Regions from separate parts of the Pseudoalteromonas sp. APC 3694 genome, predicted to be linked through region 1. Evidence: predicted binding sites of a transcription regulator. Region 1 holds the regulator's gene; each other region holds the start of a gene.
What was found. Region 1 encodes ArgR, which controls arginine synthesis, uptake and breakdown. Its sites were predicted from a motif close to ANTGAATANNTATTCANT; they were not measured.
Positions count from the first base shown of each region.

Region 2: the regulator ArgR is predicted to act here: its motif matches at 1,050-1,067, upstream of argC (N-acetyl-gamma-glutamyl-phosphate reductase).
Region 3: the regulator ArgR is predicted to act here: its motif matches at 1,259-1,276, upstream of QMA00_RS02595 (arginase family protein).

Region 1 covers NZ_JASDDE010000078.1:438-3,728, forward strand. The annotation lists gene mdh (malate dehydrogenase) at 1-627, opposite strand, end outside; gene argR (transcriptional regulator ArgR) at 853-1,320, shown strand; gene QMA00_RS17290 (Dyp-type peroxidase) at 1,378-2,277, opposite strand; gene QMA00_RS17295 (ABC transporter ATP-binding protein) at 2,317-3,291, opposite strand, start outside.
Region 2 covers NZ_JASDDE010000092.1:258-3,548, forward strand. The annotation lists gene argE (acetylornithine deacetylase) at 1-993, opposite strand, end outside; gene argC (N-acetyl-gamma-glutamyl-phosphate reductase) at 1,215-2,228, shown strand; gene argB (acetylglutamate kinase) at 2,225-2,992, shown strand; gene QMA00_RS18100 (ornithine carbamoyltransferase) at 3,000-3,291, shown strand, end outside.
Region 3 covers NZ_JASDDE010000004.1:38,275-41,565, forward strand. The annotation lists gene QMA00_RS02595 (arginase family protein) at 113-1,222, opposite strand; gene udp (uridine phosphorylase) at 1,635-2,390, shown strand; gene cdd (cytidine deaminase) at 2,379-3,291, opposite strand, start outside.

The DNA.
Region 1 (3,291 bases):
CGCGTTTTGGATACGTGGAGTCAGTGCAGCCACTTCTTCATCAGTGAAAGTAACACCTTCAACTTGAGAAAGTAACGGTAGGATAGTTGTGCCTGAGTGGCCACCAATTACTGGAACTTTAACGCTTGCTACGTCAACGCCTTTAAGCTCAGCAATGAACGCTTCAGAACGGATCACATCGAGTGTTGTAATACCGAATACACGTTTAGCATCATAAGTACCTGCTTTTTTAAATACTTCAGCAACAATTGGTACAGTGCCGTTAACTGGGTTAGTAATAATACCCACAAGCGCTTTAGGACAGTTAGCAACAATGCCTTCTGCTAGTGTTTTGATGATACCAGCGTTAACATTAAATAAATCAGCACGATCCATACCTGGCTTACGTGGCATACCCGCTGGGATAAGAACGATATCACAACCTGTTAATGCTTTATCTAAATCGTCAGCACCAAAACCTGCAACTTTAACATCTGTTGGGATGTGAGAAAGGTCAACAGCAACACCAGGAACTACTGGCGCAACATCATATAGTGATAATTCAGAGCCAGCTGGTAAACCTGTTTTTAATAATAAAGACAACGCTTGACCGATACCGCCTGCAGCACCTAATACAGCAACTTTCATTGGAATTCTCCGTGATTTGAGGTAGGAAATATTTGTGGTTCATAAGATAAAGAAATTAACGACTAAAAACAAATTTATCCTGCTTATTTTAGCTATATTTTCGACCATAGTTGTAAACTTTGCTGTTTAAACGCAGCAAAATGGCAACTTAAGCAAACAACTGCTGCATAATTATGCATTTTTGTGTAGAATTTGCAGTATCTATTACATAACTAATTAGACACTATGCAACCACAAGATAAACAAGAAGCATTGGTTAAAGCCTTTAAAGCACTTTTAAAAGAAGAAAACTTTGGCTCACAAGGCGAAATAGTTGATGCGTTAAAAGAGCAAGGCTTTGATAATATTAGCCAAAGTAAAGTGTCGCGAATGTTAAGTAAGTTTGGCGCGGTACGCACCCGTAATGCAAAACAAGAAATGGTATACTGTTTACCCGCCGAAATGGGGGTACCAACCGCTAAGAGCCCATTACGCCAGCTCGTTATTGATATTATGCATAACGAAATGATGATTATTATTCGCACCAGCCCAGGCGCTGCGCAGCTAATTGCCCGTTTACTTGATTCATTAGGTAAAGCAGATGGCGTATTAGGAACAATTGCCGGCGATGACACTATTTTTATTGCGCCAGCGAAAGTATCAGAAATAGACCTCACATTAGAGCGTGTGCGTATTTTGTTTGATACGGTTTAAACTCGTTTGGTTATCACTGTTACGGCTATACTGATACGTAGCCGTTACTGGCTTGTTTTATAACTGCTTTAAAAATCGCACTGAGGGTGCAAAAAACGCAGAGCCCATATCTGCTTGAGTAAAATCAAGCCAATGGTCGTAATACTCCCCCTGCCCTAATCGGCTATTGAGTACTTTCTCGAACGCATCCCCTTTAGCCGAGCACGTAATCATTAACATCCCCTGCTCATACACGTCGCCATAAGGCATACTTTGATTTAGTAATAATGCTTGCCCCTGTTCATCTTTTAATTCACTTCGGGTTGCATGGCTGCTCTCAAGTGCGGGGCTGAGCAAGGTATTATCAAGGCGTGTACGACCCATTATTTGCTCTTGTTCATGTAATGACAAATGCTGCCACAAGCTCAAGTCATGTTTGAAGCGCTGCACATGAATGTAACTACCTTGATCTTCAAAACTATCAGGTTTGTTTACTAACGCCGTTACGCGTTTTTGACGGCCATGTGGGGTATCGCCCGCATAAATAAAACCATTAAAATCACGACCATCTAAAAAACGGAAATTACGAACTTGCTCTACCAGCTCAACATCAGGGGTGAATAGTTTGAGTATTTGTAGTGCAAACAAGTGGTTTACATCTTCTCTGTCTGAGCGGATTTGCACAAACAAATCACATGGCCTTGCACTCATCACAAAATCGCTATGGGTGATATTAGGAAAGCTTTGCAGCTCACTTGGCATATAATCAGGCAGAATGTGTGGCCAATATTGCGCGCCAATGGCGACCATACAAGAAAGCATAGATTCAGAGAATTGATCACTAAACTCATCTTCAATATCGCTCACTTTTTTAAGCTTAGCGCGAAGTGATTCGTCGTGACCATCAAGTACATTAAAAAATAAGTGCAAACCGTGTAAGTTTGCTTCAGCACAAATCCCTGATTGCGCTTGCGCCATTGTCATTCCTTACTTTTTAGAGCAAAACACAGCGATTAATTACGATTTAAAAAAATTCACCGTGTGCGGTTTTATTTTTATTGTAACCTGTTCATTAATTTCAAATGACTGGCCATACTGGGCTGCAACTTCTATTTCTTGCTCATCAATAACCACAGTGTATACATAAGCGGAGCCAATAAAGCGACTACTTAATATACTAACCCGCTCAGATTGCTGTTGCGTATCGTTATTACTAACAAGTTCAAGTTGATGCGGACGCACATAAATAACGCCCTTATCGGCCACGCCATGCTGCTGTGGCTGTATTGATTCAACCACCCCAAACTGCGTTTCATATTCAGTGGCGGTTAATGCGGTTGCGCTTAAGTATATGCCCTGACCCAGAAACTCTGCAACCTCCTTTGAACGTGGTTTAGCAAAAAGCTGTTCTGGCGTACCTTGCTGCGCAATTTTACCTTGGTGCATAACCGCTAGCGTATCTGAAAAAGCAAACGCCTCTTCTTTTGAGTGAGTAACAAACACAGCCGATACTTGCTGCGCCTTAATAATGCGCCTAATGTCGGCAATTAACTCAAATCGTACTTGGGTATCAATATTAGAAAATGGCTCGTCAAGTAACAGTAAGCTAGGTTTATAAGCTAATGCGCGTGCAATCGCTACTCGCTGCTGTTGCCCACCAGAGAGTTGATGAGGGAATCTATCGGCGCAGCCTACCAAGTGTACCAGCTTTAGCATCTCACTTACGCGTGCGTGTTTATCCGCTTTGCTCATACCGCTTAGACCAAAGCCAATATTATTCGCCACCGTTAAATGTGGGAATAATGCGTAGTCTTGAAACATCATGCCAATATTACGATGCTCTGGTGACACAAACGTATTGGCGTCACTGACTAACTTACCATCAATAAATACCTGTCCTTGTTTGGCTTCAATTAACCCTGCAATGGCTTTAAGCGTGGTGGTTTTGCCGCAGCCACTGGCACCGAGTAAACACACTATTTCGTCTTTACC
Region 2 (3,291 bases), on a different contig from region 1:
CTCAGTACAGTAATTAACAGCCACTGCTTTTTGCCCTGCTATATTTTCGGCTAGTTTAACTAACGCGCTGTCTGTGCTTCCTGTAAATGCTGGAATTGGCTCATGTAAATCAATCACACTGACCGAATTAGGGTATTGCTGATTTATATCGTAGGTTGCATCAAGCAGCAATGCTTGTAGCTCTTGTACACTTAAGCCAGGAAGAGGGCGCATATCAATGTGCATTTCACAGCAACCGCAAATCCGATTTGCATTATCGCCCCCATGAATATTACCTAAATTGAGCGTTGGGTGAGGAATTTCAAAGTGATTTATTGAATATTTATTCTTAATTTGTTCTTTTAAGATTAGCAATTTTGTAATCACTTTATGCATCACTTCGATGGCGTTAAGACCCCGTTCGGGATCTGAGCTATGTCCTGAACGGCCGACAACTCTTATTGCTGTACTCATATGACCTTTATGAGTAAATACCGGAGTCATATCAGTAGGTTCACCAATAATACAGCGACTTGGCTTTAAATTTGGGTGCTTACAGATTTGTTGTGCGCCAGCCATAGTGGTTTCTTCGTCTGCGGTGGCTAATATTAAAATTGGTTGTGTTTGTTGCTTTTCATCAAGCTCGCTAATAGCCTGCAGTACAAAAGCAAAAAAACCTTTCATATCAATGCTACCTAAGCCATATAGTTTATTATCTTGCTCAGTTAATTTAAATGGGTTGTGATTCCAACGACTATCATCAAATGGCACTGTATCAGTGTGGCCTGCTAGCATTAAACCGCCGTCGCCTTGACCACGTTTTGCTAATAAGTTGTAGCGACCTTTGTTGCCTTCTAACTCTATTATTTCACAGTTAAAACCTAAGCTTTCACACCATTGCGCTAGCAATTCAATGACACTTTTATTACTCATGCATAAATGATCTTCAATGGCACTGATAGAGGGGGCAGCAATCAATTGCTGGTACATCGAAATAAATGACGGCAGAGACATAAAAAATTCCAAAATAAGTATTCATTTTAATTGCATAACAATATAAAAGTATTTATGATGAATATCAATTCACTTTTTAAGCATAAATATATTAAAGTTACGCCATGAAAATAATACGACGATAGTTATCACTCATAAATTTAATCTGTTTGGCTGGGTTAGACCCTAGTGTAAACAAACAACATGGAATGTGGTCACTAATTTTAGATAAAGAGTAAATAATGAACGTAGTAATTATAGGTGCCAGCGGTTACAGCGGCGCAGAACTGGCTAGCTTAGTAGCAAAACATCCAACGCTTTCACTAACTGGCTGTTATGTATCAGCGCAAAGTTTAGATAAACATAAATTGCTTAGTGAATTGTATCCTGAGCATTTAGGGTTACTTGATTTACCTTTGCAGCCACTAAATGAACATGCACTTGCTGATATCACTCATTCAGCAGATTACGTTTGTCTGTGCACCGATCATAAAGTAAGTGTGGATTTAGCGCCTCAGTTTTTAGCGATGGGCAAAAAGGTATTTGACCTTTCTGGTGGCTATCGTCTTGCAAGTAATGATGATTACGTTACTTATTATGGCTTTGAACACCAACATCCAGAACTACTTAATCAAGCGGCTTATGGTCTTGCTGAATGGAATAGTAAAGCCATTACTGATGCTCAGTTAATTGCTGTTGCTGGCTGCTATCCAACGGCTGCATTAAATGCATTAAAGCCTCTGCAACAAGCGTGCTTGTTGAGTGATGAAAAAATTATTATTAATGCGGTTTCTGGCGTAACTGGCGCAGGGCGAAAAGCCAGCATCGGTACGCATTTTTGTGAGGTATCACTTGCACCCTATGGTTTGTTTAATCACCGTCATGGGCCTGAAATACAACAGCACCTATGTCATGAGGTGTTATTTACTCCTCATTTAGGTAATTTCCCGCGCGGTATTTTAGAAACTATTTATGTGCAATTAAAGCCGGGTGTGACCAGTGAGCAAGTAGCTAAAGCGTATCAAGTCTTAGCGGATGAGCCATTAATTCGTTTGCTTGGCAGCAAAATCCCTTCGATTAAAGGGGTGGCTAAACAACCTTATGTAGATATTGCGTGGCAGCAGCAAGGCTCACAGTTAATAGTAATGGCAGCAATTGACAACTTATTAAAAGGGGCAGCTGGTCAGGCTCTGCAATGTATTAATTTGTCAATGGGTTTGCCTCACACTACAGGCTTAGTAGGAGCGTTTAAATGAGCAGTAAAACGTGGGTTATTAAACTCGGTGGCGCAGTACTCAATACTGAAAATGCCGCTAAAGCGCTTTTTGAGGTTCTTAATGAGCAACATGATGCACAATTTGTCATTGTGCATGGCGGTGGCTCATTAGTTGATAGCTGGTTAAAAGAGGCTGGTTTTGCCAGTGCTAAACACCAAGGTTTACGTATTAGCCCTAAAGAACAGATGCCTTATATTGTTGGAGCCCTTGCGGGTGCGGCAAACAAACAACTCATGGCGCAAGCAATTAATGTTGGTCATAAGCCGGTGGGGTTAAGTTTATATGAAGCAGGGATCACCGCCTCGCAAAAATTAAAAGCATTGGGTCAAGTAGGTCAATGTCACAACAATGCTGATTCTATTATTAATGATTTACTCAGTGCTGGCCGGTTACCAATCATCAGTTCTATCGGCTTTGATGAGCAGGGCTTGTTATACAATGTTAATGCCGATGAAGCAGCCGCCGCAATGGCAAATAATTTAAATGCAGAACTTATTTTTATGACGGACGTAGAGGCGGTACTTGATGCCAATAAGCAGCCTTTACATCAACTTGACACAAAACACATTGATACTTTAATTGCAGAGGGAGTAATTGTGGGCGGGATGGAGGTCAAAGTTAAGACCAGTCTTCACGCTGCCCAACATTTACGACGCGGTGTGTACATTTCCAGCTGGCAAAAGCCAGAAAATTTAACGGCTTTGCTGCAAGGCGAGCACGTCGGAACTAAAGTGACACCATAGGTTGAATATGTTTAAAGATTTTATAACGGGTCTAGAATTAGACCAACAAGGCGCCCTTAATTTATTAAAATTAGCGCAAGATATTAAAGAAAGCCCTGCAAAGTATAGCCAAGTGTTAGCTGGTAAGTCAGTGGTTACTTTGTTCGAAAAGCAAAGTTTACGCACGCGCTTATCGTTTGATATTGGTATAAACCGCTTAGGCGGTCATGCGGTTTATCTTGATCAACAAAACGGTGCAATGGGGGCACGTGAATCAATAAAAGATTTTGCCTTGAATATTTCAACTTGGGCTGATGGTA
Region 3 (3,291 bases), on a different contig from region 1:
TACCACTTAGTCACAATAACCCACTATATAAAATTTAAGATGTTACTTTTTTGGTAAAAGCAAATTTAATATAGCGGATTATTTACAAATAGCCAATTTTGGGCCTGTGGGATTAACGATTCATTGCTGCAATTAAGAATGCTGAAATTTTAGCGCCTTCTCTAAGCGTCGTCTCTGAGCTTGATTGCCCCACTAATGAGCTGTCGGTAAACGGTGCGATTTCCATCATATCTGCACCGGTTATTGGAAACTCATCAGCAATAGCTGACAAAATATCAAGCGCATGCTGTGGTGTTAATCCATTTTCTTCAGGCGTACCTGTCGCAGAGGCAAATTGCGCATCTAGTGCGTCAATATCAAAGCTTACATACACTTCATCAACCTTGTCGGCCTTTAATTGCGCGATTGTATCGGCAGCAACAGCGGCTGCGCCACGCTCAATAATTTCAGCTGCCCAGTGCTGTTTAACGCCAAAGGTACTTTCCCAATGTGATTTAGGCTTACCACTTGAGCGAATACCAAATTGAATTAAATGATGTGGCGCGGGTAAAAATTCTAAAATATGGGTACACCAAGAGCCAAAACATAAATCGATGCCTAAACGCTCAACCAATAAATCGGTGTGGGCGTCAAAATGAATAATAGCCGTACGCTTACCTTGGCTACGCTTTGCTTTTAAGTACGCTTTTGTCAGCGGGTAACTAATAGAATGATCGCCACCAATGCCAAAAATGCCTTTATCTTGGAATGTTGCATAAAAGCTGTCACATACATCTTCGGTAATAGACAGTGGACTTACGAAATGATCGTTATTGTCATTGCCATAAAGCGCTTTTTGGCAATTGGTAATTGTTGCCTCGTTTAAGTATTTATCGTGTAATAAATGCGGTATTACGCGCACATCACCTAAGTCAAATGAACGACACTGTGTTTGCTGGTCAATTAAAGCTGAACGTAAAAATAAAGGCCCCCAGTTTGCACCGCGTAAAATACCACCACCACAATCAGAGCTAATCCCCAGCATAACCGCTTTGTGGGGTGAGTTAGGTAATTCATTTAGCGAGTCACGCCATAAAGCATCGACATTTTCAGTTTGACCATATAATTTATTTCTGAGTGCTGCTTTGCGTTCTTTTGCCGTATTAACCGTGAATACACCGTCGCCAGGTGCACATAAACAGTGTTCAACTTTATTTTTAAATGCTTGAAATTGTGTGCTCATTGTAAACCCTTTTTCAATCTGAATATCTTGTCTATTATTGAGTAGTTATGCAAAACGACGAACGCTGAATAAATTAAAAATTAATTGTCTGTGGTTATAAAAATCACTGAACGTTGTGTTTTGCGAGGTTAGGTCAGCGGCAAAACAATACAAAACCTACTAACTAACCTTATGAATATAAACAATTTAAAATTTAGCTAACAACTCTTTTAGCTAGCTACTGGTTTGCTCTGAGGTATGAATATAGTGTCTGAGCAAACAAGTCAACTGGCTCATTTTGTTAGTGATTTTAGCCATTGATTGAATATTCAGAGTTGATGAATAAATCAATACGGACATCCGTCCTGTACTTCATTTAGGTTTCTCGTAATCATGTTAAATTGACAACAACTCTTATTAAAAAGGCTTAGTTATGGAAAAGGTATTTCACTTAGGACTGTGTATTGATGATTTAAAAGGTGCGAAACTGGCTATTGTTCCAGGGGATCCAGATCGTGCAGCACGCATTTCACAGTTCTTAGATAATCCAACCTGCCTTGCTCAAACGCGTGAGTTTCACATTTATTTAGGCCAATTAAACGGCCACTCAGTGGTTGTATGTTCAACCGGTATCGGCGGCCCTTCAACGTCAATTGCGGTTGAAGAACTGGCTCAACTTGGCGTACGTAGCTTTCTTCGCATTGGCACAACAGGCGCGATTCAGCCGCACATTAACGAAGGCGATATTTTAATTAGCCAAGCCTCAGTTCGTTTAGATGGCGCGAGTCAGCATTTTGCACCGCTGTGCTACCCAGCTGTTTCTGATTTTTTTGCCACTCAAGCGATGGTAAAAGCCTGTGAAAACCTAAACATCGATTTTCATATCGGTATCACCGCTTCAAGCGATACCTTCTACCCAGGACAAGAGCGTTACGATACGCATTCTGGTTATGTTCCTAAGTCATTACAGGGTAGCTGTGAAGAATGGCAAAAACTAGGCGTGATGAACTACGAAATGGAATCGGCTACTTTATTTACTATGTGTGCCGCTCTTGGCCTACAAGCAGCCTGTGTTGCAGGTGTATTAGTAAATAGAACACGTCAAGAAATTCCTAACGTAGACCACGGCGAGATTGAGAAAAAATCGGTTGCCGTGGTACTTGAAGCCGCTAAAGTGTTACTTGGCTAATGTTACGCTAATAACCTCAAGTGTTGGCAAGCCAGTAAAGCTTGCTAACACGGCTTTTGCCACCCCTGATTGGTTTTCATGACCAGCCGTTTCTAATAACGTAACTGATTTAACTGTTTGCTTATCAAAGCTCAGTCCTGCTAAAAACAACTGACTCACAGCACTTTGTAATGGCGATAAACTCGGGCTGTACGCTGCATTTTCTGCATAGCTGCCATAAAAATCACCGTTTTCAAACGTACTTATTTTTACTGCACTGTAATTTTGGCTGTATGGCACATAAGCCGCTAAAGCATAGCTCATCAGCTTTTCATCAAGTTGTTTGTTTTCAAAGCAATTAGTTTGCTCTGCTGGGTTAAATAAGCTGTGCTCATTGCCTAAATCGGTTGGTCCAAATGAATGAGGTAATAACTCTGCCAATTTAAAGTTTTGTGCTGGCAGTAAAATATCAAGCTCTTTCGCATCAGCGAGTTCATTCATAAATTGACGACAGTACCCACATGGGACATCACTAATCGCTATTTTAAGAATTTTTTTACCGCCATTTAACCAGGCATTATTAATGGCAGATTGCTCACCGTGCACCACTAAACTAAGTGCTTGATGGTCAAACTCAGCGTTAGCGCCAAAGTAAAAAGTGGTGTTTCCTTGTGAATCAAGCCCTTTTACAATTGCGCCGACATGAAATTTGGAAATAGGTGCAACGGAAAACTCTGAAGCCATAGGCACTAAGCCTTGTAATAATGCATCGTCGCTAACATTAAGCTCGGTGCAAAGCGCTTTAATATCGCTTGAATATAAAATACCGCGTTGAGTTTTTAATTGACTGCGTAGAGCTTGCGTTTGCGCTACGTTTAGAGAAATGTGTGAATTGCTAAGTGCTGTATTATGTTGCACTTTA